2 regions of the Dictyobacter alpinus genome follow, and region 1 is predicted to be linked to the other one. Evidence: riboswitches for the same ligand, from Rfam matches in the RefSeq annotation. Region 1 holds a riboswitch; the other holds the start of a gene.
The links. Region 1 has a riboswitch for S-adenosylmethionine ahead of metK (methionine adenosyltransferase). Riboswitches for the same ligand answer to the same signal wherever they lie in the genome.

Region 1 (15,257 bases):
CACCCAATTCAAAAGTATAGCCCCATTTATGTAGAAGTCAAAGATGGCATATATATTTCATTGACGTGGTTTTATGGCGATGCACAAACCAATTTTATCTGGAATTGCTAAGACAGGAAATAAATCTGGTTGGAGTTGTTGGTGGCGTATTTTTGTAGATAGTGGCTGGTAGGCGGCTTTGGGATAATAAAATTACCCCAAAGCTGTATATAAAAGTGCTTATTTTTTGGTGGATTGTGCGAGGCGTTGGGCTAGCTCGGTCAGGGTGCGTACACCGACGCCTGTGCCGCCTTTTTCCTGGTAGGCTTTGACACTATCGACATAACTGGTGCCTGCAATGTCGAGGTGGGCCCAACTGGCGTTACCGACAAAGTTCTCCAGGATCTTCGCCGCTGTGATCGATCCTGCTTCGCGGCCACCGGTCTGTTTGATGTCGGCGATTTCGCTACGGATATACTCACCATACTCTTCGTCAATTGGCATTGGCCAGTATTTCTCGCCTGCGACGCGGCCAGCGCTGATGATGTCCTGCGTCAACTGTTCGTCGTTACTGAAGACACCAGTCATGGTATGACCAAGGGCGACGACCATGGCACCGGTCAGGGTTGCCAGGTCTAGAATGGGTGAGAGCCCTTCACGTGAGGCAAAGGAGAGGGCGTCGGCCAGGATCATGCGTCCTTCTGCATCGGTGTTGACGATCTCGATGGTCTTGCCATTCATGATGCGTACAATATCGCCGGGAACATAGGCGCTACCGCTGGGCATGTTGTCGCAGGTTGGGACCAGCGCGGTAACATTGATGGCGGGTTTGATCTGTGCAATAGCCTGCATCGCGCCAAGAACTGCTGCGGCACCGCCCATATCGCCTTTCATCTCATCCATACCAGCACCAGGCTTGAGCGAGATACCGCCGGTATCGAAGGTGATGCCTTTGCCAACCAGGGCCATACCTTTGTCCGCACTGGCGCCACCGCGATAGCGCAATACGATAAAGTGAGGAGGATTGACGCTGCCTTTGGATACCGCTAGCAGGCCACCCATGCCAAGTTCCTGAATTTTGTCCTTATCAAAGATCTCGCATTCCAGTCCGACTTCTTTGGCCATGCTACTGGCACGGTTCGCCAGTTCGCTGGGCGTGAGGACATTGGGGGGCTCATTGATCAGACTACGGGCAAAGTTGGTGCCTTCTGCCAGAGCCTGTGCCCGGTGTAAGGCCTGTTCGAACTCGGCTTTTTGTTCCTTGCTACTCACCAGCAGTACCTGGGAGATACTGGTACCGTTTTCTTTACTCTGATAGGCACGGAAGTTATAGATGCCTAGCAGTACGCCCTCGATGGCTGCCTGAGCCTCTTCTACGGCCTGAAATTTGGTGCTGCTAAAGCCGCCAGCGATGGCAATTGTCTGTGCGCCCGTTTTCTGTGCATGGCGAGCGGCGACAGCCGTGGCCCGTCGTACGGACTGTGTATCTACCTTCTCCTGCGCGCCCAGACCTACTACAATTACGCGCTTGGCCGTAAGTTTACCCTGAGGATGGATGGTGAGGATCTCGCCGCTATTGCCTTTGAACTCGCCAGCTGTGGCGCGCTCCACGATCAGTCCCGCAAGGGTGTTATCGATAGTCGCGGCTGGAGCAGAGAGTTCTACACCCCCATTCTTGCGGGCTGCTCCCACAATCAATGCATCGCAGGCAATATCTTTTACTGCCTGTGTCGTCAACTTTATATCCAATGCCACATCCGCCTTTCATTACGCTTTCATCAGGTCAGTCACGATGGTACCTGGCCTCTTAATAAAGCACAAAAATACACCAACCGATCGAAGCTGGATCAGTCAGGAACACGTTTTGTGTAATCTCTCTTCAGTATGGCACATTGACAGTAGAGAGAACAAGCATATGTCTGCAGCTATCGATTGAGCAACCTTTCAACGACTTCGAGCAACTGCCGTGGCTTGAATGGCTTGGTGAGGTATTCGGTACAGCCGATCTTTCTGGCGGCCTCGCCTTCGTCATTGAGGGCAAAGGCGGTAACGGCTACAATTGGTACGTTCTCCATCCCCGGTCGGGCGCGAATCAACTGGGTGGTGCGATACCCATCCAGTACAGGCATGGAAAGATCGGTCAGAATAAGATCGACGTGCTCCCGTTCGAGCAGCTCCAGGGCTTCTCGTCCGTTGGAGGCGGAGATACAGCGATAGCCACGGGTCGATAAGACGCGCTCAATTAAAATGCGATTGGAGACTTCGTTCTCAATCACCATAATAGCTGGTTGTTGTATGGTATGTGCTGATGTATTCATACGGCACTCTTTCGTTATAGTAATACGCTCTGCCTGTCACGTCTGTCCGCCAGATAGCACGCAACGAAGGCGGAGAAAGTTTTGTCTTCAGGGAGCAGGGATTGTGAGCATTATGTTCAGACCAGAACGATTGGTAATGTGAATGAGAAGGTTGATCCCTCCCCAGGAATACTCTCTACCGCGATCTCACCACCCTGTAACTCAATTAACTTTCTGGCAATGGTTAAGCCAAGTCCGGTGCCGCCAAAGCGACGTGTCGTGCTGCCATCCGCCTGTCGGAAGGCCTCAAAAATGTAGTCCAGAGCGGCCGGTGAGATACCGATACCTGTATCGGTGACTGAGATCCGCACCATGCCCTGTTGTTTGAGATGGTGGCAGCGTACGGTGACGCTCCCCTTCTCGGTAAATTTAATCGCATTGGATACCAGATTAATCACGATCTGCCGTAGCCGGTGTCCATCCGCAGCCACCATTGGGAGCGCGTCCGGAATATCAAGGTGCAGGTGAAGATCCTTATTATTTGCCAGGGGTTTGACCTGCTCAAGCACGTCTGCCAGGTTTTTCGTCAGTTGCAAGGGTTCCAGCTTTACTTCGATGTGGTCGGCCTCAATTTTTGAGAGATCGAGCATATCATCTACCAGATGGGAAAGATCCTCTGCCCGACCGACCATAAATTGGATATGTTCTTCTTGTTCCGCTGTGAGCGTGCCATCAACGAAGCCTTCCAGGATAAGCGCTCCATAACTAATAATACTGTGTAACGGTGTGCGCAATTCATGCGTAACATTCGCCAGAAATTGTGATTTTAGCTGGTTGGCGCGCTCAAGGGCGGCATTTTTATCCTTGACCTCGGCGAATAACAAGGCATTTTCAATAGCCATGGATGTTTGCAATGAAGCTGAACTGAGCAAGAATGTATCGCGCTGGCTGATTGGATACGATTTTTCGGTGTAAAGTATAAATGCACCGATTGCCTGATCTTGCAGGAGGAGCGGAACCGCGATCGCGGAATAATAGCCCGCTTCAAGTGCCAGGCGGGCCCAGTGTTCCTGCCGATTCTGATAGATACTGGCGATATCTTCCCCATAGACAATTTTCTGCCTCTGGATCGCCATACGCGCCAGCATCATATCCAATTCACGTAAGGCATGATTGGGTATGCGCGTTGCCTGGATCGACTTGGACTGCACCGGTATCCTGGCTCGTAGCGCTCCCGGTTGCGCGTCTGAATGAGCCGTGCGTGTATTTGGCATGGCCGCCATTTTTTTTGTGACCACCATGGTGATGTCGTTATCGGGATCGATATGGACCGCCACCGGGCCATCCTCGGCTGGCGTGGTCAGGAGCTCGGATGTTTCACCTTCAGCAGACCACTGTGAGACGGCCCAGGGAGCAATACTTTCTCTGCCATAGAGGAGGAGCGAGACATGTTTGACGTTCATGATGTGTCCCATGCGTGAGACAAATTCGCCCAGCAACTGCTCAAGATTGAGGGTCGACATCAGTGCATCGCTCATAATCAATAGGTTGCTCATCTGGTCCAGTAGGGCCTGACTTTCATTTGATTGCGTCTCGTGCAAGAACTGGAACGATTGCTCCAACATCGCAAATTCGTTGGTACGTGCCAGAGTCATCTTTATGTCCGTGTCCTGTGTCACCAGAACCTGGACATGGGCCTGAAGTCGGCGCAAGGGTCGGATTAACAGGACACTGACAAAGAAGGTATACAGAATGATGCCCAGCGCCAGGACAAATAATCCTGTTCCGATCAACAAGAGTGTTGAGCTCTTTGGATATGTATTGATCTCGTATAAGGGCTCAATGGTGGCCAGTTGCAGGCTGGTTGAACCTGCTGGTTGTTGCGTGAGGCGCGCAGGTTGGATTTGTAGCAGGTAGCTATGTTGAGAGCTATTCAGTACTCTGGGTGTATTGGCCTGACATAGCTTGCCATTGGTGTTGCCCGCGGATTGCAGAACGTCCAGCGTGGTCGTGCCTACAAGTTGATTTTGTATGCAGAGCAATACCTGTGTGTTCGCCTTCTGGCTCAAGTCTTGGGCGAGAAGGGTGTCAATTGACTGAGACGCCATCAGGATACCAGTATGCCGGGGAGTAGCGGGCATCAGCACGAGCAGCATCCATTGCGGCCGGGCGTCCGAGCCAGGTCCAGTTAAAGGTAGCGGTTGGAGCAAGGCCACGGTTTCGCCCTGGCTGGCTTTCTTGAAGAGTGGTTGCATCGTGGCGTTAACAGTCGCGCTCCCCGGTAGTAGAGCCTGCCCCGCATCGTTGAAGAGGTCCAGTGAGTGGAGGTGTTTGTCATTGGCATATTGGTCTAAAAGGGTACGAACCGCGCCATGTGTATCTGCTTGCTCCGGGTGCGCAAGGGTTGCGGTAATACGCGCATCCTGTGTTACCTTTGCAACGCTTTGAATTAAAGCCTTTGTGTGTTCTTGATAGGCTACTTGTAATTGTGAAAGATGTGTTTGCGCGTCTCTCCTGGCCTGATATTCGGAATAAAACCTGAATATGCCCCAGGATGAAACGTAAAAGAGGAGCATACAAAGCAAAAGAGTCAACGTCGCAACAATTATCAGTTTTCCACCCAGTGATCGGACTGTGAATTGCATGCGACCCTTTCTATGCATGGTAAGAGTAAAGAGAGAACGGGGTGCCAGCTCGTTCCCTCCTTACCGCGCGTCTGCATCTGGCGCGACGCGAAACGTCAGGAGGTGCGCGTGCCAACCCCATGGGGAAAAGGTTGCACGTAGATCTTAGATGTACGGTACAAGCTGCTCGTCGAGGTGGATCTGCTTGCCAGCGCACATCCCGCCATCCATCCCAAGCCTATGTATTATAACGCATGAGCGTGCATTTTGTTAGCGTTTTTTGGGGCAATTTTCTGGGCATGAGGAAATTCACTGAATTTTAATGCGATATGGTGGTTTGCTGCTTTTATTTCTCATTTTTTTGTTTTTGTCTGAAGCTTCGCACCTACGGTGCTCGCTTGTCTCTTAAATATTGTAGAGTGGGCGACCGCGGCCGCCCACTCTACAATATTTAAGAGAGGAAGGATGGATCTGGTGGGTCTGGTGTGGTGAAAGGGGAGAAGGATGAGGTGTGTGTGTGTTTATTCAGACGCCGGGGGGTGTTGGCGGTATTTTGACCAGAGGTAGTAGCTGCTGAGCAGGCTGGTGCCAATAGTTACCAGGCAGATGAGGAGTTTTATATTGGGATATTGATCGCCAGTTTTCCAGGCTGTCTTTGCGATCCAATGGGGAGTGGTTGTGGTCTGGTGGTAAGTACAACGGTAGTGGCCGCGCGTGCCGGCTAAATGGGTTGGAAAGGAGGAGGGGCGGCGGCGTAATTTCGCGGGCGTTCCTGGTTGGATACTTTGGATTTCACAGAGCAGCAAACTCTGGCTAGAGCTGAATGCTTCTTGTGGCTGAACCAGGAGCGGAGCGAAGCGTGGAAGCTGGGATAGGAGGGCGTCAAAGCGGCGGTAATCCGTCAGAATGGTGCAGCACATCTCGCAGATTTGTAGATGGCTCGCAACGCTTTGACGCTCTTGTACTGTGAGTTGATCGTCAAGGTAAGGGCTGAGCAAATCCTTGACCTGCTCACAGTTCATTTGGTGCCTCCTCCCTGTTCCAGGGATCGATAATGTTCTCGAAACGATTGACGGGCACGTGAGAGATACATTTTGACACCGCTCTCAGCAATGTTCAGGGTATGAGCGATCTCGCTGTAGGAGAAGCCCTCCTGGGTGTAGAGTAGCAATGCTGCCCGATACTGCTGAGGCATGCGACGAAGTGCGGCTCGCACCATCTCCGTTGTGCCATAAATTTCTTGTGGATCGGCACTTTCAACGTCGGCGGGTTCGTGGTCGAGATCTTGCCATGGTAACCAGGCTATGAGCTTACGACGACGAAGCGCATCGTACGCGGTATTCGTGGCAATACGATACAACCAGGCCGATAGTTTTAAGTTTGCATCCATTTTCGGTAATGCGCGAAAAGCCTTCAAAAACGTATCCTGAGTCAGGTCGTCGGCCTGTTCGCGATCGCCCACCAAATGGTACACATAATTATAAATAGGTGTCTTATATTCGTCGTAAATTTGTTCGAAAGACCAGGAGTTTTCCTTGGTTTCCACCCGGACCATGCGCTACAATCCCTTCGATAGCTACTGTGTTCTCTTGTCCGTTCCATACAAGAGAGATTGGTAGCTGTCTCCGGGCCTTTTTCTGGTGGACACACATAATAATGCGTGCGTGTGTGCCCACGGCTCTCAGGCGGATACGGAAACGCTTTTTCCTTCTGTCTAGTGGAACGGACAACTAAGGCTATCAGTAACATGATAAAGTAGTCATGCATACTTGCTGTTGAGTGATGTATCGTTTATCATGGTAGCATACTCTGGTGGATTTACTGCAATCATTAGCCGATTTGTTAGTACTATTGGGTTAATAATGCGCAGGTCGCGCTGCCCCTTCGTTACATACCGGGGGATTATGCCCAATGTATCTTTCCTGTCTTACCTGGAAAGATGTGAAGGAGGCACGGCTCCCTTGAATGATTATAACTTCGATCCTAAGGTACGGACGGTGTGGTGGGAAGATGATGGTGATGGTCGTGCAGTTGTGCATATGCTGGATCAGTCTCTTCTTCCACAGCAGGTGGTTTACCTGCATCTCACCCATGAGCAGCAGGTGGCTGAGGCGATCGCGCAGCTACGGGTCCGGGGTGCACCTGTGATTGGTGTTACCGCTGGATTTGGCATGGCGTTGGCCGTGACGCGCTTCCTTGCGGAACGGGATGCGGATCGATTGGAGACGACTCCAGCAGAAATTGAGGCTCATCTTGCTCAGGTTGGTCAGCTGTTGGGCCAGACGCGCCCTACGGCGGTCAATCTGTTCTGGGCCATTGAGCGTATGCAGCGCTCCACTCGACAAGCCTGCCAGGCTGGCCTCTCAAGTCAACAGCTTGCTGAGGTATTGAAGGCAGAAGCACACCAGATAGCGGTCGAGGATGTACAGGCCTGCTGGCAGATGGGACTCCATGGGGCCGAGCTGATTGCGGATGGTGATACAATTTTGACGCATTGTAATGCTGGTGCGCTGGCAACCACTGGAATTGGCACCGCGCTGGCTCCTGTCTATATGGCGGCCCACACTGGTAAGCATGTGCATGTATTTGTGGATGAAACCCGACCAGTCCTTCAGGGTGCTCGCCTGACGGCCTGGGAATTGCAGCAAGAAGGGGTGCCATTGACGCTAATCACTGACAATATGGCCGGCTATTTTATGCGTCAGAAGCGCATACAGGCTATTTTTGTTGGTGCGGATCGTATCGCTGCCAACGGTGATGTGGCCAACAAAATCGGCACCTACAGTGTGGCCGTACTGGCTCATGTACATCAGATCCCACTGTATGTGGTTGCTCCATGTTCCACCATCGATCTTGCACTCCTCAGCGGTGAACAGATTCCGATTGAGCAGCGCAAGGCAGAGGAGGTAACGACCCTCTATGGGACGCGCATTGCCCCCATGGATGTTGCCGTGGCGAATCCTGCGTTCGATGTCACGCCGCATGCGTATGTGACGGCGATCGTGACAGAAAAAGGAATCATGAGGGCCCCGTATACTGAGACATTACGCGCCAGGTGTATGCCGAGCAGGCAGAATAAAAGCGAATAAATAGATACAAGGTAGATACATGGATAAAGAGATTGTGCCAGCGGTTGCCCAATATGCTGAAGAAGTCATGGGGAATGAAGGCTTCCGCTATGTGAGTGCCGTTGTAGCAAACTGTAAGATGCTGGCCCTGGAATTAGAGGTTCAGGAGGATGAAGCGTCACCGAACATTGATCTTGATGCTTTGAGCATTGCAGGGTATCTGCACGATATTTCGACCGTGGCTCATGGCTTTCAAGATCATCAGGTGAAATCGGCTGAAATGGCGGTTGAGTTCTTGCGTGCTCGGGAGGCTCCTGAGGAGTTGATCCAGAAGGTGGAGCAAGCTATTTTAACTCATACGACGGTGGCTCAGCCTGATCAACGTGATAAGACGGTGACTGAGGGGCGCATCTTGTACGATGCTGATAAACTAGGAAGGTTGAGTGGCCTTGCAGTTGTCACTTCCCTGATCGAGTTCGGGGCCCGTTATCCTAATCGGGCTGTGACCGGTGAGGTGTTGGCAGCCATCTTGCGCCATGTCGAAGAGCGTTTTATTGAGCTCTACCAATCCTTAAACACCGTTCCCGCGCGCAATATGGCGCGAGACAAATTTAATAATGCCATTGCATTTCTGGATGGTGTCATTGAACATCTCAATGATGCTACACCCGTGTAAATGGATGTGTGTAAATCCGGTGGCGAGTAATGAAACTTTTTAAGGGTTTCCACTCTCTTACCTTTCAGAGACATTTTTAATGGAGGCGAATTTTGCCTATTCTTGTTGTGGGCTCCGTGGCCCTCGATACCGTAGAGACGCCCTTTACCAGGATGGATAGTGTTCTAGGTGGAGCGGCATCGTATTTTGCAACTGCTGCATCTCTTTATGATCAGGTGAACCTTGTGGGGATTGTGGGAAGTGATTTTCCTCGTGAACATCTTGACTTCTGGCGTAGCCACAACATCAATCTCGCCGGTCTGCAGATTCAGGAAGGCAAAACCTTTCACTGGCATGGACGTTACCATATGGATATGAATACCCGCGACACGCTGGATACACAACTGGGTGTCTTCGGAGATTTCCATCCTGTGGTGCCAGAAGAGTATACACAGAGTCCTCTGGTCTTTCTGGCCAATATTCAACCCGAGTTGCAGCTAGAGGTGCTTCAGCAGACTCCTCGTGCCCAATTCACGGTGCTGGATACCATGGATTTGTGGATCAATATCGCTCGTGATCCTTTGACTGAAGTCATGAAGCAGGTGGATGTGCTTTTAATGAGCGAAGAAGAGGTTCGCCATTATACCAATCAGGCCAGCATCCTGACCGGAGTCCGTCACTTCTTTAGCCTTGGCTTAAAGTACGTGGTGGTAAAACTGGGAAGCTATGGTGCCTTGCTCTTTGGCGCGGATGGTACCTATTTCAGTGCCCCGGCTTATCCTCTGGAAGAGGTCGTGGATCCAACCGGTGCGGGTGATTCCTTTGCTGGTGGTTTCCTCGGATATCTCTCTTCGGTACAGCCCGATGCTTCTGGTCGCTATGCGGTTGATGATCTCAAGCGCGCCGTGGTCCATGGCAATATCGTTGGCTCTTTTGCCTGTGCCAAATTTGGCATTGGTGGCCTGTCTTCATTGTCGATGAATGATATTGAGACTCGCTATAACGAACTGGTAACCTATTCGCATTTTGATCCAAACTGGAATACACAAAAGACGAACTAATTGTTTGTATGAGGAGACCGTCGTGGGTGAAGAGCATTCACGACAAATCTTGTTGTGTGTATTATGCACGTTGTGTGCCATAGTCATACCTCAAGAAATGTTGTAGAATATGCTGAGGCGCTCTTTGGAGCGTTCCTTTGTTGCCCTGCGCAATCCTACTTCAAACGGAAGGAAATAATAAAATATATGACAACTTCAACACGTGGAGATGTGAAAGATCTCTCCCTGGCCCCTCGCGGTAAAGACCGTATCGAGTGGGCTGCCAAGGAGATGCCGGTGCTACGCCTGATTCGAGAGCGCTTTGCTAAAGAGCAGCCCTTGAAAGGCTTGCGCATGTCTGGCTGTCTGCATATCACAACTGAGACCGCCAACCTGGCCATCACCTTAAAAGCCGGCGGTGCCGACCTGGTGCTGTGTGCCTCAAATCCCTTGTCCACTCAGGATGATGTGGCGGCTGCCCTGGTGAGCGAGTATGGTATTCCTACCTACGCTATCAAAGGCGAGGACGAGAAAACCTACTATGAGCACATCAGCGCTGTCCTGGACCACAATCCAGAGATGACCATGGACGATGGTTGTGATCTGGTTTCGACCTTGCACACCAAACGTACCGATCTGATTCCTGCCATCATCGGTGGACTGGAAGAGACCACCACTGGCGTTATCCGCTTGCATAGTATGGTGAAGCAGGGTGTCCTGCGCTTCCCAGTGCTGGCCGTCAATGATTCCGATACCAAGCACCTGTTCGATAACCGCTATGGTACTGGTCAGAGCACCCTGGATGCTATCATTCGCTCAACCAATATCCTGTTGGCCGGTCGTACCATCGTTGTCTTTGGTTATGGCTGGTGTGGTCGTGGTGTCGCTTCACGCGCCCATGGACATGGTGCCAACGTGGTTGTATGTGAGGTCGATCCTACTCGCGCCTTAGAGGCCGTTATGGATGGCTATCGCGTCATGCCTGGCGTTGAGGCTGCTGCCATTGGTGATATCTTCATCACCGTAACCGGCGACATCAACGTCATCGATCAGGCTCATCTGGAAAAAATGAAAGATGGCGCTCTGATTGCCAACTCCGGTCACTTCAACGACGAGATCAATATTCCTGCCCTGGAGAAACTCGGCGTTAACAAACGCCGCGTCCGTGATTTTGTTGATGAGTACACCTATGCCGATGGTCGTCACGTCCATCTGCTCGCCGAAGGCCGCCTGGTTAACCTGTCTGCCGCCGAAGGCCATCCAGCCAGTGTCATGGACATGAGCTTTGCCAACCAGGCTCTGGGTGCCGAATATGTGCTCAAAAATGCCAAAGAGATGAAAAACGAGGTATACACATTACCTCAGGAGCTGGATAAAGAGATTGCCAGCCTCAAATTGCATGCCATGGGTATCAAGTATGACAAACTGACCGAAGAGCAAGAGAAATACCTCAGCTCCTGGGAGTCTGGTACCTAAGTCATAGTGCCTACTGACGGATAGCTGCCGACCGGTGCTATCCTCTCCTACTGGCTACTGGGTGCTATAAAGTAGCCAGCAACCAGTAGGAGAAAAGTAGTTCATTCCATTGACATCAGGCCAGGCTATAAAGTACAATCAAGAGTGATAACAGACACAGAGATGATAACAATTCATCTCCATACATGGACAAATAAATACATGAGTGTAATCACTCTCATCAAGAGAGGTGGAGGGAAACGGCCCGATGAAGCCCGGCAACCCGCTTGTTCCGACAAGAAGGGTGCCAATTCCGGCGGTCTATGCTATGCCGCAAGATGAGGGGAATGTGCAAATGTCACACCCCCTGATGAAGAGGGGTTTTTTTATGCCTTAACCCCACATAATAAATTCTCATTGAATCTTCAGCATAGATGATATGTAATCACCTGGCCATACATATGCATGTATCATAATGTTCTTTGTAAGAAAGGAATGGCCCATGACAAGTTTCATGCGCAGCCCTAAGACATTTTTTACCAGTGAGTCGGTGACCGAAGGCCATCCCGATAAGCTGTGCGATCAGATCTCAGATGCCATTTTGGACGCCATCCTGGTGCAGGATCCAATGGCTCGCGTTGCCTGTGAGACGGCTACGACTACTGGCCTGGTGCTTGTGGCTGGTGAGATTACGACTTCGGCCTGGATCGATATGTCGGCTGTGGTTCGCCAGACGATCGAGCAGGTTGGCTATATCAATGCTGATTATGGTTTTGACTATCGTACCTGTGGGGTGACCACCTCCATTGGCAAGCAGTCACCAGATATTGATATGGGTGTCAGCAAGTCATTAGAATCCAGAGATGACAATAAGGTTGTCGTCCTGAGCGATGATGAACTAGAGCGCATTGGTGCTGGCGACCAGGGTATGATGATCGGCTTTGCCTGTAACGAGACCCCTGAACTGATGCCAATGCCCATCAGCCTATCCCATAAGTTGACTCGCCAGTTATCCCAGGTACGCCGTAAATCCTGGAGTGGACAGGGCCCAATGACGTATTTGCGCCCCGATGGGAAGGCTCAGGTCACCGTTCAATATGAGAATGGTGCACCCACCCGTGTCGATACCATTGTGGTTTCTACCCAGCATGCTGATTATGTGGACCGCGCACAGATTCGCCAGGATGTGCTTGATTATATTATCAAGCCTGTGATCCCTGCGCATTTGTTGGATGCTGAGACCAAAATCTATGTCAATCCAACCGGACGCTTTGTCACTGGTGGCCCAATGGGTGATGCTGGTCTGACTGGTCGTAAGATTATTGTCGATACCTATGGTGGCATGGCCCGTCATGGTGGCGGCGCCTTCAGTGGTAAAGATCCCACCAAAGTGGACCGTTCTGCCGCTTATGCTGCTCGCCATATCGCCAAGAATATTGTGGCGGCCGGTCTGGCTGATCGGGTTGAGTTGCAGATCGCCTATGCGATCGGTGTAGCTCGCCCACTGTCACTTTTCGTGGAAACCTTCGGTACCGGCAAAGTCTCTGACGAAGAGATTATCCGCCTGATCAACGAACATTTTGACCTGCGTCCAGCCGGAATCATTCAGGCCCTGGACCTGCGCCGGCCGATCTATCAGCCGACAGCTGCCTTTGGTCACTTTGGTCGTACTGATGTGGATCTCCCCTGGGAGGCCCTGGATAAAGTACCTATGCTGCGTAAAGGTGTAGGCGCTAACGTTTCAGGCAACGAGGTTGTCTCACAATAACAGGTGAACATCCTATCGCAGTGCTACTGTCGAAAAGACAGTAGCACTGCTTTTTTTATGTTTTGTGTTCGCCCACAGATCACACGCCAGGGGTGGAGTATATGGTGCGCGGCTCTGCGCACCATATACTCCACCCCTGGCCTGGCGCCGCAGGCGTCAAAAAAAGATCATGAAAAAGCCCTGCGTAATCCTCGCTATTGATTGCCTTGATCGACTATAATGGTAACGGACAGCCATGGCTAGGCTGTTTAAAATAACATGTTATAGTGCAGAAAGGCGGTCCTTCGAAATGGACTTTTCACTCAACGAAGAGCAGATGGCCATTCGTCAGACGTGTAGAGATTTTGCTGAACAAGAAATTAAGCCTATTGCTGAACAGATAGATGCCACAGGTGCATTCCCTTATGATCTGGTACGCCAGATGGGGGAGCTAGGTTTACTGGGACTCCCGTTTCCTGAGGAGTATGGTGGAGCTGGCGCTGACTTTCTTTCATACTGCCTGGCAATTGAAGAGATTTCACGTGGGGATGTGTCGGTTGGTATTACTATGGAAGCTCATACCTCCCTTGGCGCGACACCATTCTTCCTCTTTGGTTCACAGGAGCAGAAAGAGCGTTTCCTATTGCCGCTGGCCCGTGGTGAACAGCTCTGGGCCTTTGGTCTGACCGAGCCTGAAGCTGGCTCTGATTCCGGTGGAACGCAGACGCGAGCTGTGCTAGAGGACGGTTCCTGGCGTATCAATGGCTCAAAGTCCTTTATCACGAACGCTGGTACTGATCTCACTGGTGGTGTGACCATTACAGCCATCACCGGTAAAACCCCCAGTGGTCGCAATGCCATCTCTAATATTATTGTTCCTAAAGATACCCCTGGCTACGTGATCGGAAAGCCCTACAAGAAGATGGGCTGGAAGGCCTCGGATACGCGTCCACTCTCTTTTGAGGACTGCCGCGTACCTGAGGAAAATATCCTCGGACAGCCAGGCGATGGTTTTAAGCAATTTCTACATATCCTGGATGCTGGCCGCGTGGCCATTGCCGCCCTATCTGTTGGACTGGCGCAAGCCTGTCTGGACGAGGCATTGAGCTATGCTCAGCAGCGTAAACAGTTTGGACAGCCGCTCAGCAAATTTCAGGCCATTCAGTTTAAGTTAGCGGATATGGATATGGAGATTGAGCTGGCTCGCTTGATGTATTATAAAGCCGCCTGGCTACATATGCAGGGCAAGCCCTATACCCGTGAGGCTTCAATGGCCAAGCTATTTGCCTCTGAAACGGCCAAGCGGGCTGCCGACCAGGCCGTACAGATTCATGGGGGCTATGGATATATGGATGAATATCCAGTCTCGCGCTACTGGCGTAGTGTCAAAATCAACGAGATCGGTGAAGGCACGAGCGAAGTACAACGCATGCTGATAGCCAAGCAACTCGGCTGCTAATAACCTCTGAGATAGTGTTTATTCCCACTCTTATCGTGGAGCTTGCAGCCAGCCGCAATCGGTCCCTGAAGGGCCCATGCTTCTTGTAAATGTGGCGTCAAAAAGTGTTCGGAGAACACTTTTTGACGCCATTTAAAACCTTTGGAGCGCCAAAGGCGCGAAATGTTTTATTTCGGCCATTTCAATGTGTTGAAAACCACATTAGACGCATCACTTGTAGCCTGTGAGGCATCAGGGGTGACATATTTTGTCCAGATCACTGTGGTATTGTTGACCGAGACAAAGGCAGCGCTACCTTTGGTAATGTTATTAATACCATTGACCATAACTTTGGCGCGGGTATCATACATTTTGAAATCTTTGGCGCTATTTTGCCAGATCAAGAAGGTCCCACCACTCTGGAGTCCTGTCAGGATCTCATTATCATTGATATTGGTTGTCTCAGGTGTTGCGCCGCTGGCTGAAAAGGCCAGCAACTTACCTGACACATTGGCATCAATCTGTGGTGTTTGTACCGTGGGATCAACCTCGGTTGGATTGAGCAACAGCTTATTCAGGTCCTGTGGGGTAGCTGTAGGGCTGGCCTCAACAGTAGGTGTCGCACTGGCCTGTGCGCCAGGCGTCGCCGTAGTGGTTGCGGTAGCTTGCACCGTAGGGGTTGTGCTGGCTGTTGCTTGATCGCTGCCTGTATCGCTGTCAAGCAGGAAAAGGGTGCCATTCACCAACTGTGGACGGAATGAATGTTCATCGTCGCGATACAGATACGTATGATTGCTGGCATGCGGAGCCCAACGACCAGTCTCTTTTGGTTGAGCATCCTCGGCCTGCTGTGTCCAGATATTACTGTTGAGCTTTTGATCCTGCGACAACCACTCATCAGCCCAATAGATACTATAGCCATCGGTTGTAGCTGTTGGGGAGGTGAGCACATGC
Region 2 (15,257 bases), 2.7 Mb from region 1:
TGAACTTGGTATCTTCCTGAGTTTCTTCATGGATTCCTCCTGGCTGACATTTCGGCAACTGGATGGCCCTTTCTGGACACTGGCGATTGAGTGGCAATTTTATATGATCCTGCCCCTGCTGGCACTTGGATTCTTGCTGGTCGCAAAACGCCTACCGACGGCGCCAGCACGACGTTTGTTGGTGATGATCGGCTGTTGCGGGGTGCTTATCATCTGGGGAATGTTATTACGGGTCTGGGGTGCTTCGCCTATGGCCCAACATCCATCTGATATTGTAACCAGAGTTCTTGTTGTTTTGCTGTATGGTATTACTGGCAAATACATTGAAGAATTTGCAATTGGTATGATTATCTGTCTGTGTTGTACCTATGCCTGGCATCCTGTCTATGGAGCCCTGACGCGTCGGCGTTTTGAACGCTCAAGCCTGTTCGTTGGAGCGATTGGATTGATAATCCTCGTTTTTATGGCGATCTGGCATTTCGATTATGCCCATATGCGTGTACCTACATTCTCATTTATGGATCGATTCAATCCCGAGTATGATCTGATTAACGAATTAATCATCTCCTTTGGTTATGGTGCATTTATGTTCTCGGTTCTATTTGGTCCGCATTGGCTACAGCGTATTTTTTCGTTGAAGCCATTGATCTGGATTGGACTGATTTCTTACGGCCTGTACATGTGGCATATGCCGTTTATCACGATGTTCCGTGGGCAAGTATTGCCGCATCTGGCAATACAGGGACCGATTCGCTATTTTGCTCACTGGCTCTGGCTCCTGCTGACTGCTGTCCCGGTTGCTTTTCTGTCATATCAATTCATTGAGAAACCCGGCACCAGATTGGGCGCACGCCTGACGAAACGGATGCAAGAGAAACGCCTGGCTCGTGCTCAAAGAGCAAAGATCGTAGAACCTGGAAGTGTAGAAACGAGAAGTGTAGAAGCATAGCCGTCACAGTTTCCCATATTCTGGCGAAACTACAAAGAGCGCGCAGGAATATCTTGTTCCTGCGCGCTCTTTGTGACTTACTTATCGTAGGTGGCGTGTATTTCAAGAATGAGGTTATACTGCAATCTAGCAGTTTGAAGCCTGAGGAGGAATGGCGATGACATCGGGTTATACGCAGCGAGAAGCTGTCATTGTGGAAGCTTTACGTACACCAGTTGGTCGCCGTGGTGGACAGCTACGGGATTGGCATCCAGTTGATTTGTTAGCCCATGTATTCTCGAACCTGATTGAACGTACGCGACTAGATCCAGCTTTGATTGATGATGTGATCGTTGGTTGTGTCAGCCAGGTAGGTGAGCAGAGTCAAAATATTGCGCGTAATGCCGTACTGGCCGCCGGTTTTCCCGAATCTGTACCAGGGACGACCGTGGACCGTCAATGTGGATCCAGCCAGCAGGCGATCCATTTTGCCGCGCAAGGCGTGATCAGCGGTGCTTATGATATTGTGATCGCTGGTGGCGTCGAATCTATGACGCGTGTCCCAATGGGATCAAACGTGCAGGGGGTGGCCTCACCCTTTGGTTCGCGTATGGAACAGCGCTATGCCGGTCAACTGGTGCCTCAGGGTATCAGTGCTGAATTGATCGCTAAAAAGTGGGAATTAGATCGGACCGCGCTGGATACTTTTAGTCTGGAGAGTCATCGGCGGGCTGGCCAGGCGACCGTCGAAGGTCGCTTTTCATCTCAGATTATACCAGTACCAGTGATAGCCGCTGATGGTAGTACTGTCATGTTCGAGCGCGATGAGGGTATTCGGGTCGATAGCAGTCTGGAGAAACTGGCTAATCTCAAGCCAGCCTTTCAAGTGGATGGCGTGGTGACCGCTGGCAATTCTTCACAGATCAGTGATGGCGCGGCCGCGACCTTAATTATGGAACGTAGAACAGCCGAGCGGCTCGGCCTGCGACCACGGGCTCGCTTTATCTCCTTTGCCCTGGCCGGTGATGATCCCATTTTCATGTTGACCGCGCCTATTCCTGCTACCAGGAAAGCGCTGGATAAAGCTGGTTTGACACTAGACCAGATTGATCTTGTTGAAATCAACGAGGCCTTTGCCAGTGTGGTCCTGGCCTGGCAACATGAGTTTCAAGCCGACCTGAGCCGCGTCAATGTCAACGGTGGTGCTATTGCCCTTGGACATCCTCTTGGCGCCTCTGGTGCCCGCCTGATGGCCGTCTTGCTCCATGAGCTTGAGCGACAGGGTGGACGCTATGGCCTGCAAACTATGTGCGAGGGTGGCGGTCTCTCCAACGCCCTGATCATTGAACGCCTCACAGTCTGAGCGTATCGTATCAAATAAGCGCCACCAGATAGGTTTACTGGTGGCGCTTAATGTTAGTGTGTTGGTACTGACCAGATGGCAAGACTGGGATTTGAAAAGCTATAATGATTAATTTCTATCTGAGTACGCTCGACCTTTGAAATCGCTATATAAGCCCCATTAGGAGACCAGAGGATAGTCTGTACTTCTCCCTTGAACTTGTTATACGTCGTGATATCCTGGCCGTTCTGAGGGTCCCACAACTGTACCTGCGTATCCTGATAGGTGCTGGCAATAGATTTGCTATTGGGTGACCAGATGAGCGTAAAGCTATTTGGTCCCATCTTTCCCTTATGTGTAGCAACCTTACGACCAGTGTTGATCTCCCAGATATCGATCTGCTGATTATCTGGACTTGCGACCGCTATATCACGTCCATCAGGTGATAGCACGCTTGCTGCCTGGGCTGAGGATGGTTTCTCAAACATCTTTTTGTCATGGGCAATATCCCAGACGGTGGTCGTAATCTTGTTCTCACCGTCTCCATTTGTAAATACGATCATATAATGGCTATCCTTTGACCAGGATAGATTGCCATCTTTCTGATAGGAAATCGTGAGCGAATGGTCGACAACTTTGCCTGATTGTGTATCTAAAATCGACAGTGTGTTGCCAAAATCCCCGGCAGCCGCATAGCGACCATCAGGCGACACGCTCACTGTTTGTACAGTACTGGCGACGAGACCAGAGCCGACTAATTTTTCGGTGAGCGTATTCCAGATTTCCAGATAGCCATTCGTCGTAGCCAGGGCCAGTGTTTTGTTATCCTGTGACCAGGCAATCTTCTCAACTGTACCGTTGGTACTGGTAGGTGATTGGGCATGCAAGAACTCAATTGTAACGTGGGTACTGGTAGGTGAGAAGATTCGTTGAGCTGTTTGGGCATGCCAGATGAGCACGTTTCCCTTACCATCTATCGTCGCCATACTTTCATTATCTTTTGACCACAAAAGTATCGGACTTGAGATGCTGGTGTGGGAGCTATCTGTTTGTGGCAGATCTGCTGGTTGACTATATGGATGGCTGGCCAGTAGTTGTCCAGTTTTGCTATCCCATATATACAAACTGCCAGTTTTTTTTGTGTTTCCTGCATTTCCTGCGTCGATACCAACCCGGTATTTTCCTCCTGGAGAAACATTGCTGGTCATGATTTGACTATGATCTGCCTGCATTTGCGTTCCTGTATCAACCTCAGGATAGGTGTCCAGTTGGTGGGTTACCATATTGTAGGTGTTTAACTGATTTTGTTGAGCCGTAAAAGAGATCTGTGAACTATCTGTGCTCCATGCGATATTATCATTTAACGTTGCATCTGTGTATGTCCAGCGTGGAGTTGTGTTATCTTGAGCTGTTTGTACGCCGGGCAGATAAACGATGGCAAACCAGGATCCAAGCAGGCTAAAGAGCAAGATTGCTGCTACCAATGTGCCCAGTAGACGCCAACGCTTCTTGCTTTTGGAGACAGAACCGAGGGTGGCTTTGCCCCTGAGCGGGATAATCTCACTGTTATTGTTGGTTGTTGCTGGATTGTCCAACTCAAAACTGTTCTCTATCGCTTCCTCATCAGTACGTACATATTCTGTCCGACTCTCCGCCACTCTTTTTTGTTGTAATGTGTAGAGAGGGGGTGTCTCGTTGTAGTGTGATGCCGGTGGTGTCTGTTGTGTCAACATCTGGAGCGCGGCCTCACGAACAATGGGACTGGGATCAAATTGTGCCGCTGTGATAGGTTGCCATACTTTTTCATTATCCAGAGTACCCAGTGTAAAAATGGCAGCCTCACGGACCAATGACGATTGATCCTGTAAACAGGTCAGCAATTGTTGTACGGGTGCCTCTTCACCCCAACTTGCACAGACCTGGACGGCGGCTACACGTACTGATTCGTCCTGATCAGTGAAGGCTGGCATGAGTGCGGACACATCTTTCTTTTCACCCAATGCGTGGATGGCCTGGACCCGTGCCTGCCAGCCAGCCTGTCTTGCCTCAGCCAGTTGGAGTCGCTGTAAAAGTGTTGGTAAGAGCGTTTCAGGTGCTTTAATATGTTCTCCCATCAGCGGACCTCCCTGATATGGGTATTGAGCAACTGGTGTAAGAGTTTTGTGCCGCGATGTATATTTGACTTGACGGTGCCAACTGGCTGACCAATACGGTCAGCGATCTCGCGGGCACTACAATGCTCAAAGTAGTAGAGCTGAATAGCCGTTTGATAATTTGTGGGTAATTGTTTGATGCCCTGTTCAAGTTCCTGGCGATCTTCGTTATAGCAAGCCACTTCCTCGGGAGTAATATCAGGATCTTCCAGATAGGCTCCAAAGCTGGCCTCGGTCGTATCCAGTGAAATTGAGGGCAATCTGTTTTCACGTGCCCGCAGGTCACGCAGATAATTACTGGCTATATTGCGTGTAATTTCAAACAGCCAGGCTCCGAGTTTGAGCAATGAGATCCGCTGTGGTGGATATCCCTTGAGGGCATAATATGCGCGCTCAAGTGCAAGCAGGACAACTTCCTCAGCTGCATGAGCATTGCGTACTCGACTCAAGGCAAATGCATAGAGCCGGTCTTGATAGGCCAGCACGAGTTGTTCGAAATGCATATTGATATCTTGCGTTAACAAACGCGTGAGCATTTCATCATTATCTTCCATATCATCCTTTTAGCTGCTTGTCAATTTTTCATCATAGACAATCAGCAGCGCCATTTCTCATGATTTGTTCTAAATGGCTTATGATCTTATAGGACATAACACGGCAAGAAGCGAAAGGGTTGCAAAAGGTGATGGTGTTTTATACTCGACAAGCTTCTGGAATTAGCTGTGCTTGTTTGTTGCTTAAACTAGCGATTTCAGGGTATAGTATTCTTAATAACAATAAGTACGTGTAAGCTTGCATGCTTTTATTGTAGATGGTGTAGGAGGGGAGTCTCAGATGTTAAATCCGCAGGACAAATATACTCTAGAAGAGTATTGGAAGCTCGCTGAAACCTTTCCTGAGCGAAAATATGAGTACGTTGACGGCTATATTCGGATGATGACCGGTGGCTCTCCAGCGCATGGTCAAATTGCAGTAAACATTTCACATTTGCTGGTCTCGGCTTTGAGTTCTAGTGATTGTAATGTATATAGCTCTGATGTAGCTATACAATTAACAAATGATAAATGTTATTATCCTGACATTTCTGTGTCATGTGATCCCAGGGATTGGACCAGGAAGAAGGCTTTAGAATCTCCATCCGTTGTAGTAGAGGTGCTATCACCTACTACTGAGCGGATCGATAAAATAGAAAAACTACAAGCTTACCAGTATTATCCAACCATTCAAGAAATTTTGTTTGTGGATTCCCGTAAATGTTATGTTGAGCATCATCATCGCGTAGGTTCGTTCCAATGGTCTGTTTCACTCTATAAAAATAGAGATGATGTTGTTGCACTTTCAAGTATTGAGGTTCATTTTACTGTGCGTGAAATTTATCATAAGGTATATTTAGAGTTAGAAGAAGATTAGTTGTGTCTCCTGCCATACTCGAATCCGGTAATATGGATAGTTTGCACACCTCTACTCATGGTTGTGCCCTTGACAGTCGAGAACAGACTTGGGTATACTACTTATTAACGTAAATGATACAAAAGTAACGGCAATGTTACGAAATTTAATGCACACGTTCAAATGAACATACCATAACTGAATATTTTGCAGTAGTAACTGCTCTCATCAAGAGAGGTGGAGGGATACGGCCCTGTGAAGCCCGGCAACCCGCTTTGCAATGTAGCAAGCAGGGTGCCAATTCCGGTGAAACATGTTTTTACGTGTTTTGCAAGATGAGGGGAACAGCAATGTAGCGGCCCCCCCTGAGAGGGGCTTTTTTGTTACCTGTTTCCTGGAATCCGGTGCACTTTACAATTTAAAAAAAGAGAATTGCGTTGAAGAGGAAGAGTAAATGTATAGGGCGGCTACAGAGAGTTGACGGAGATGAGATGTCAGCACCGTACCGGCATTGAAGATGGCCTCTGAGTTGCAGGTTGAACTCCCTAGTAAGGATTAGTAGACTGAGCCGTGGGCTACGTTATAGCTGTAGTGTGATCTTGTTGCCTGGATGATGGGACATTGGGTGGCCGAGGTAGCAAAAAGATGACACTCGTAAAGGCTGATGTCGTGAGGTATCAGCAAACCAGGGTGGTACCGCGAAGACGTTTACCCCTCGCCCCTGTAGGGTGAGGGTTTTTTTTGTTCCTTTTTCCAGGAAGGAGTATACCGTGGTAGCACAATTAGAATATGTTCAGCGAGCGCAGACGCAGCAGGTACAGACAGAGAATGAAGTGTTGATATTCACTTTTGACCAACTTTTGTTGCAGCGTGGTGGGCGTCTGGGTCCGGTGACCCTGGCTTATGAGACATGGGGAGAGTTGAATGCAACTGGTGATAATGCGATTTTGATTACGCATGCTTTAACCGGTAGCTCACATGCCCACGATCCAGCCGATCCAGAGAATCCGAAGGCGGCCTGGTGGAATCCTTTGATTGGTCCTGGCAAGTATTTTGATACTTCGCGCTACTTTGTGATCTGCGCCAATGTGATCGGGGGCTGCGCTGGTAGTACGGGACCTTCTTCGAAAAATCCTTTAACTGATCGACCCTTTGGCATGCGTTTTCCCGTAATTACTATCAGGGATATGGTGCGTGCTCAACATAAATTGATCAAGCATCTAGGCGTACGGCGTCTGGCGATGGTGGCCGGTGGCTCGATTGGTGGACAGCAGGCGCTCGAGTGGGCGGTGATGTATCCACAACTGGTTGAGAAGGTGGCGGTTATCGCGGCCTCGGCTGCGGTTTCTGCCCAGGCTATCTCCTTCAATGAAGTGGCGCGCCAGTCAATTATGGCTGATCCAGCCTGGCTGTGTGGCGATTACTTGCCCGGCCATGGACCTGCTACCGGTCTTTCAATTGCGCGTATGCTCGCTATGATTACCTATCAAAGTGAAGAGTCGATGGAGATGCGCTTCTCACGCAACCCGGTCCAGCGTGAAGCGGCGACGGCTCCAACCTTTTCACCTGAACTGGGTGGTCGCTTCGATGTGGAAAATTACCTGTACTATCAGGGTGATCAGTTAGCCCGGCGCTTTGATGCCAATAGCTATCTTTACATCAGTCGGGCCATGGATCTCTATGATGTAAGTGAAGGCTACGCCTCACTTGAAGAGGCTTTAGGTCGTATTCGTAGTCAGATGATATTTGTCGGTATCCGTTCCGATTTTCTCTTTCCCGCGTCACATGTACGCTGGCTCGCCGATAAAGTACAGATGGTAGGAGGTAATGCGCGTTATGTGGAGCTAGATTCTCCACATGGTCATGATGCATTTTTGAAAGAGTGGGATCAATTAACTGAAGCTCTTCGTCAGTTCTAATTGTCATTTTCATCGTTAAAAGGGGAAATAACTCTCATGGCATTGAACAATAATCGCAGCTATGGTTTTGAAACATTATCTTTACATGCTGGACAAGAGACCGCTGATAGCGCGACTGGAGCCCGCGCAGTACCTATTTATCAGACTTCATCATATGTTTTTGATAGCCCGGAGCATGCAGCTAATTTGTTTGCGCTCAAGCAGTTTGGCAATATCTATACCCGTATTATGAATCCAACCCAGGATGCGTTTGAGCGCCGCGTGGCTGCTCTAGAGGGTGGTGTTGGCGCGCTGGCCGTCGCTTCAGGTCAGGCTGCGGAATCGCTGGCTCTCTTTAATATTGCTGGCGCGGGTGATGAGATTATTTCTTCTGCCAGTCTCTATGGCGGCACCTATAATCTTTTCCATTATACCTTTGAGAAACTGGGTATCAAGGTTCATTTCGTAGATAGCCGCGATCCAGAGAATTTCCGGCCTCTGATCAATGAGCGCACCAAGGCTATCTATGCCGAGACGGTTGGTAATCCTCGCCTGGATACGCTGGATATTCAAGCGGTGGCTGATATTGCGCATGAGCATGGCTTACCATTGATTGTGGACAATACGATTCCGACTCCCTATCTGTTGCAGCCTTTGAAGCATGGGGCCGATATTGTTGTCCATTCGGCAACCAAGTTTATTGGTGGCCACGGTACCTCAATTGGTGGTGTCATTGTTGATGGTGGTAAGTTTGACTGGGCGGCCAGCGGTCGCTTCCCCAGTCTGACTGAGCCCGATCCTTCCTATCATGGCGTACGTTATGTTGAGGCGGTAGGTCCACTGGCCTATATCATCAAAGCCCGCGTACAGCTGTTGCGTGACCTGGGTCCTGCGACGACTCCCTTCAATTCCTGGCTCTTCCTTCAGGGACTTGAGACCCTGCCACTGCGCCTGGAGCGCCATAGTCAAAATGCCCTGCGTCTCGCCGAATTCCTGGAGCAGCATCCAGCCGTTAGCTGGGTCGTGTATCCTGGTCTAAAGAGTCATCCGCAGCATGACCTGGCACAAAAATACTTCACCCATGGCGGTTACGGTGCCATCATTGGCTTTGGTATTAAAGGTGGTCTCGAAGCTGGTAAGCAGCTGATCCGCCATATTGAGCTTTTCTCACATCTGGCAAATATTGGTGATGCCAAGTCGCTGATCATCCATCCTGCCAGTACAACCCATGCCCAGTTAACACCTGAAGAACAGGTCGAAACGGGTGTAACGCCAGACTTTATCCGACTCTCGGTTGGTCTGGAGACAGTTGACGATCTGATCGATGATCTCGATCAAGCTTTGAAAGCGGCGGTCGCTGATGTTGGTGTCGCCCTGGATGTGTAGCTAAATCCTCTTTGGGACCTGTCGCCTGTTTTCTTGGTTTGAAAAGGTTACAGGTCCTGAAGTCAATCGATGAATAGTGGTGGTTTGCTATGGAACAATCTGTCTGTGTTTTGAAATTTGGTGGAACTTCAGTTGGGAATGGTGAGCGCATTCGTCGTGTGGCATCAATCATAACTGATACTTTGCATGATCCGACAACTCCGTTTCCTGTCGTGGTGGTTTCGGCGATGTCTGGGGTCACTGACCAGTTATTGCGTATTGCCCGTCACGCGTGTTCTAGTGAAGAGGAGGCCTGTGATAAAGAGCTGCTCGCGCTACGCCAGAAACATATTGAAACTGCGGCGCAGGTCACGCCGATTGGTGATGAGCGCAACACGTTGCTGCACGAGCTTGAGGCTGCATTAGCTCAGTTGAGTGAGGATGTAGGTATCTTACGTCAGGCGGCCCCCGTTGGAGATATGGTGCACCTGCGTACCGCGGCGGTCGCATCCTGGGGTGAGCGCCTCTCGATCCTGCTGGTCTCAGCGGCTACCAGAGCTCATGGTGTCAAGGCCGAACCAGTACGTAAAGAAGTTATTATTACCAGTCATCCTCCGCATGATTCCTCCCAGCCATTTGGTGTGGTTGAGGGTGCTGATCCCCTGAACGATGAGACGCGTGCCAACGCGCACACATTGATTTATCCGTTGGTGCAGGCTGGCATCGTTCCGATCGCGGCCGGATTCCTTGGACGCACAATTACGGGTTTTGTTACCACCCTCGGGCGTAATGGTTCAGATTATTCTGCCACCACGATTGGTGCCGCCCTTGATTGCGTTGATGTTTCTATCTACACAGACGTTGACGGTGTGCTGACAGCCGATCCCAGGCTGGTAGCCAACACCAGATTGTTGCCAAACCTCTCGTATGCAGAAGCGGCTCGGCTCTCATGGTTTGGAGCCAAAGTCCTGCATCCGCGTACCTTGATTCCGATTGCCCTGCGCAACATTCCAGTGCGTGTGCGTAATTCTTTCCGTCCACATATTCGTGGAACGGTTATTGGTCCGGTAGATCATACATCCAGTGGCGCGGGCGCGATCTCTACACGCCGCAAACTGGCTATGATTACTGTGGAGAGCACGGACCTCTTTGGAGCGCCTGAGAATGCTGGACAGGTGTTTGTGCTGGCCGCCAAAGCAGGCGCGGCACCAGTCGCTATCTGTTCTTCATCCGGTCATCATTTGTCCTTCTTAGTCGATGAAAAAGCTATTGACTCGGTCGTAAAGTTACTGCATCATGACATGGATGCCGCTCTCTGGCGCGTCTCGGTGCGCCGTGGCCTGGCTGCCTGTGCCTGTATCGGTTCTGGTTTTACGAATGATCCTATGAGCTCGGCCCGTGCGATTACCGCCCTGGCCAGCGAGCGTATTCCAGTTATTTCGCAGGGAGCATCTGAGCAAGGCATCACCTTGATTGTGGAGGATCGTTCAAGTGAGCGCGCCCTACGCTGCCTACACCGGGACCTGATCGCGCCGGTGATCCCATTGGTGCGTCATCCAGCCGAACGCAAAGGAGAGCGCCGTCAAGCTTGATAGCGTCTCCCCCCGTAACGGCAGGGCTTGCCCCTGCCCCGGTTCACGTACGACCATGCACAGGCCAGAGGCTGTACGTGCTTCGTTCAACACGAATACGTGTTTGAGGGACATTTCTTACGTGAGCTGGAGCAGGGGCAAGCCCTGCCGTTACGTGAGCTGGTAGCAGGGGCAAGCCTTGCTGCTACGTGGGTGGTGGGGATCGATGGAAGTAAGTGTATCGGACACCAACTGTCCCATTAGAAGATAGAAGACAAAAGACTATGGAGAGACAGCATAAGAAGATTCCTGTTGGCGTGTTAGGGGCAACCGGCATGGTTGGTCAGCGCTTTATCGAGTTGTTGCAGAATCATCCCTGGTTTGAAGTAGTTGCTCTGGCTGCATCGGGTAAGCATAATGGTCGCTCATATGCCGAGTCAACGGTCTGGCGTTTATCGGGTAGTGATATGCCAGCCACGGCGGCTGCTTTGCCCGTGGTTGCCTGCCGTCCTGAAGAGATGCCGGACGTAAAGATCGTGTTTTCTGCTTTGCCTGGAGAAATCGCGGGCGAGATTGAGATCGCCTTTGCCCAGGCTGGTGTGGCGGTATTCAGTAACGCAAAAAATCATCGCATGGCAGCAGATGTCCCGTTATTGATTCCAGAAGTTAATGCGGACCATATTGCTGCCGTGGCGCAACAGCAACGTCAGCGAGGTTGGTCTGGTTTTATTATCACCAATGCCAATTGCTCATCTACGCCGCTGGTTATGGCTCTCAAACCCTTACAGCAGGCCTTTGGTGTGAGTAAGGTCCTGGTGACTACTTTGCAGTCTATTTCCGGGGCTGGCTATCCAGGACTCCCTTCGTACGATATTATTGATAACGCGATCCCATATATCAGTGGCGAAGAGGAAAAGGTTGAAAGCGAAACGCTGAAGATGCTGGGAGACTGGCGGGAGGGTCAGGGTTTTGCGGATGCTCCGCTGGTGGTAAGTGCCCATTGTAACCGGGTCGCTACACGTGAGGGACATTTAGAGTGCGCCAGTATTGAACTGGAGCGTGATGCCAGTCCTGAAGAGATTATTGCCACCTGGGAAAATTATGTTCCAGAGCCGCAGTCGGTCCAGTTGCCCAGTGCGCCAGTGCACGCTTTACATTATCGTCATGAACATGATCGGCCCCAAACCCTGCGTGATCGTGATGCGGGAAATGGTATGACCGTGACGCTGGGTCGCCTGCGCCGTTGTCCAATCCTTAGCTATAAGTTTGTTATGCTTGGACATAATACTATTCGCGGTGCCGCCGGTGGCTCCATCTTAAATGCTGAATGGTGTGTCCACAAAGGCCTGCTGTAATCTTGCTACATAAACAAGGAGCTGACCGTTTATAAGATCAGCTCCTTCTTATAGTTTTTAATATGTTTAGCCAGCGCTACTTGAACCACCGCCGGCCCCGCCACTGCCGCCACCAAAACCGCCGCCACCAAAGCTCGATCCACCGAAGTCTGCGGAACTTCCCGCGCCATAATTGCTGACAGGGGGTGGGGTATGGACCATGACGATCATAGGTGATAGAGGTTGATAGTATTGAACATCCTCATCATCGTTATATTGCGGTTTACGCGCCATGAACCAGGATGGGAAGACCGTGATCCCCATCTGCTGGAAACTCTCAATCCACGTCTGTCCCCAGCCGAAACTGGTGGCATAGGGCAAGTAACGCACAAAAATGCTTTGTTTATGGTCCATACTGCTGGCTTTAAACTCCTCATCATGTATGAGGCTGTTCAGATATTTATTGAATGCTCTACACTCGGCGATCGCCTGTTGTCCTTGTTCAGAGTAGTAGCGACCGGAGCTGCGCATGATCAGGATAACGATACCAGCCACGAGCAATCCCAATGGCAGTAACCCCAATGGCCACATATGCAGGCTACTGGCGATAAACAGGCCAATGATAGTTCCAAACACGCCCAATACCAGTAGCAAGACAGCCAGAAAGCCAAGGGTCTTACGCAGCGGCTGATATGAGTTAGCCAGAAAGCCATAGTCTTTTAATTCCTGGCGCACCGGTGAGCTGAATTGAGGAGCATGCATTTGATAGAGGGCTTCAAGCGTAGAAAATGGCACAGATGTTGGATCTTGCTGATCATTTCTGAAGAAGGTGCTCAACAAGCCGGCTTCATGTAAGGCTGGCTGCGTTGGCATGTTGACTAATTCAACATTCAGATCTTCCTTGCTCTGTTCTTCTTGCTCAGCGGATCGCTCGTTCTCTACGATGGTTACCACGCCTTGATTGGCCAGATCAAAGAGGGTCCCAAGTGCCTGCTTAAAGCCGGCTTCTTCATGCCTGGATAGGTTAATCAGTGTTCCGGCGATTCCAGGCTTTAAGCCATATGGTGGCTCGCTAAGTATGTGTCGTTCAATAGATGGTTTCACAAGTTTGGGTTGACGACCGCGTTTATAAAAGAAAGCGACCAGGCTGACCAGAATACCAATACCGAGCGCCCCCAACCAGCCAACAGGTGAATAGGTATCTGTTTCTTGCTGCCGGGCCTGCCAGGCCGGTGGCGCTTGAATCAAGCTGCCGGGCTTAAATTGTAGTCCAATCTCCATCGGTGAGTCAGGCGCAATATTTTTACCCTCGTAGACCACCGATCCTGGTGTTGCTGGTTGCTTGAGTACGGCATCGCCCTGTATCAGTGTGGGAGTAGTCAAAAGCTGTGCGGGATCAGCATAGTTGACGGTGATGGTGGTAGCTTGAATGGGATAGCTATAGGATTTTGGGAGGGCATACCAATCCAGTAGATCCGCTTGCTGTGTTTTTTGGATGACACCTTGAACACGATAGGTGAGCCGATACGTATGGCTGGTGTCACTTTGTGCCTTGAAATGCCAGGTTAGCTTGACTGGATTACTGCTATTATCGACCTCATACTGTCCATTATCGGTGCCTTGACTCATAGTTTTGTCATCCACACTGGCACTGACAATCGAGAGATTATCGGTCTGATCGGTGGGGATTTCGCGATTGACAAAACTGAAATCGCCGCCCGTAAAATGAAAGGTTACGGCCTCGGTCACAATAAGTGTATTATTTTTTTGTACGTTGATTGTTGAGTTATAGAGCTCCGCCGTATACTCTTTCTGAGTGGGTGCGGCCAAAGCCTGCGACGCGCCCGTAATACATAAGAGCAGGAAGAGTGGTATTACCAGATATAATTTTCGGATCATGCTATGGGCTCCTCATATAAAATTTGCGCAGAGTAGGATATAGATATACTCATATATAGCATGACGCTATAATATGAAAAGATTCAAACCTGAGGAGAAGATCAAAGAATATGGGGGCACACGCTACTGTGTGCCCCCATATCTTAATATGGGTGAGGAATTAGCTTGATGGCTAGTGTATTTCTTTGATTAATGCGGGTACCAGGATTTCAGCATTGGGGGTGCCCAATCCTGTTACTGCATCCCAGCCTTCTACTGCATTAAACCCTTTGACTTTGGCGGTTGGATTGTCATTATTCCCGATGGTTACATCATGGAAAGCCTGTGGATAGGCGCCAGAAGTGGCTATTTTGTACAATGCTGGATTGATGAAGCCGAGAGGATGGCCCGCCTTTTGATTGGCCATGGCTGTAATGGCGCTCCAGACCGGGGCACTGGCACTTGTTCCACCAGCCTGTGTCCAGCTACCAGCAATATAGACGGCCAGACCCGTAAATGGATCCGCTACAGCTGAGACATCGGGTACGCCACGGCGATCCTTGAATTGTGCCAGGGTGCCGGCCGGTAAGAGCTTCTGATAGGATGGGGTAGGATAGAATGAGCTGAAACCGCCACCACTACCTGACCAGGCTTTTTCTTGAAAGCTACCGTTCTTTGTTTCCAGGGTTGTACCACCCACACTGGTTACCCATGGTGAATCGGCCGCGAAACTGGTTGTGGGTACATCAGCGATCTTTTTGGCATCCATGTCCGCAAAATCAGTGGCACCGTTGTCGCCAGAAGAAGAGAAGTAGGTCATACCCTGCTGGGTGGTCCCTTTCTGGAGCAATGTATTCCACAGCTTCAGTTCGTCCTGTCCCTTTTGATCTTTAAAGGTCAACTCGGATGCACCCCAACTGTGAGAAACAATGTTGCCGAGCTTGTTGTCAATCGTATATTGCTCAAGCTTGCGGAACTCTGGTAGACCAATCGTGCCTTCGGTTTCAGCGACCGGACTGACCAGCACCACTATCTTGGCGTCTGGCGCCAGCGCATGGATGATCTGTACATCTAGCGTTGTTTCAGCCGCCCAGCCGCTTTTGTCATGGTGAGGATCATATTCGGGAACACTGAGAGGAGAGATTATCTGAAGATTTACTGGTGGCAGATTAAAGGTCTTGTCGAAGACCTCCATATCTTTTTGCAGGGTCGGGCTACCGAAGGAGACGATGTCAACGACCGTCTGTCCTTTTCCCGTGAAACCTTGTTTATGTAGTGCATCTATGCCGTAAGCCTTACGCATTGCATTGGGTGTCAGGCAGGTTGGTAATTGTCTAATAATGGCGGGACAGGCATCTGTACTGGCCGCACGCGTGGGTTGGGGGGTGGGGGTAGGTTG

Region 2: another riboswitch for S-adenosylmethionine. It lies ahead of metX (homoserine O-acetyltransferase MetX); the one in region 1 lies ahead of metK (methionine adenosyltransferase).

The regions. Positions count from the first base shown of each region.
Region 1 covers NZ_BIFT01000001.1:4,111,065-4,126,321, forward strand. Annotated here, with positions in the region: gene EL633_RS16215 (leucyl aminopeptidase) at 220-1,734, opposite strand; gene EL633_RS16220 (response regulator) at 1,905-2,297, opposite strand; gene EL633_RS16225 (sensor histidine kinase) at 2,414-4,921, opposite strand; gene EL633_RS16230 (anti-sigma factor family protein) at 5,422-5,922, opposite strand; gene EL633_RS16235 (RNA polymerase sigma factor) at 5,919-6,455, opposite strand; gene mtnA (S-methyl-5-thioribose-1-phosphate isomerase) at 6,862-7,989, shown strand; gene EL633_RS16245 (HD domain-containing protein) at 8,009-8,644, shown strand; gene EL633_RS16250 (PfkB family carbohydrate kinase) at 8,737-9,684, shown strand; gene ahcY (adenosylhomocysteinase) at 9,871-11,139, shown strand; SAM riboswitch class I at 11,354-11,463, shown strand; gene metK (methionine adenosyltransferase) at 11,633-12,886, shown strand; gene EL633_RS16265 (acyl-CoA dehydrogenase family protein) at 13,176-14,324, shown strand; gene EL633_RS16270 (anti-sigma factor family protein) at 14,492-15,257, opposite strand, start outside.
Region 2 covers NZ_BIFT01000001.1:1,406,000-1,421,256, reverse strand. Annotated here, with positions in the region: gene EL633_RS05555 (acyltransferase family protein) at 1-949, shown strand, start outside; gene EL633_RS05550 (thiolase family protein) at 1,107-2,291, shown strand; gene EL633_RS05545 (HEAT repeat domain-containing protein) at 2,345-4,384, opposite strand; gene EL633_RS05540 (RNA polymerase sigma factor) at 4,384-4,977, opposite strand; gene EL633_RS05535 (Uma2 family endonuclease) at 5,258-5,833, shown strand; SAM riboswitch class I at 6,035-6,154, shown strand; gene metX (homoserine O-acetyltransferase MetX) at 6,583-7,731, shown strand; gene EL633_RS05525 (homocysteine synthase) at 7,768-9,096, shown strand; gene EL633_RS05520 (aspartate kinase) at 9,186-10,667, shown strand; gene asd (aspartate-semialdehyde dehydrogenase) at 10,931-12,001, shown strand; gene EL633_RS05510 (DUF2207 domain-containing protein) at 12,068-13,879, opposite strand; gene EL633_RS05505 (S53 family peptidase) at 14,052-15,257, opposite strand, start outside.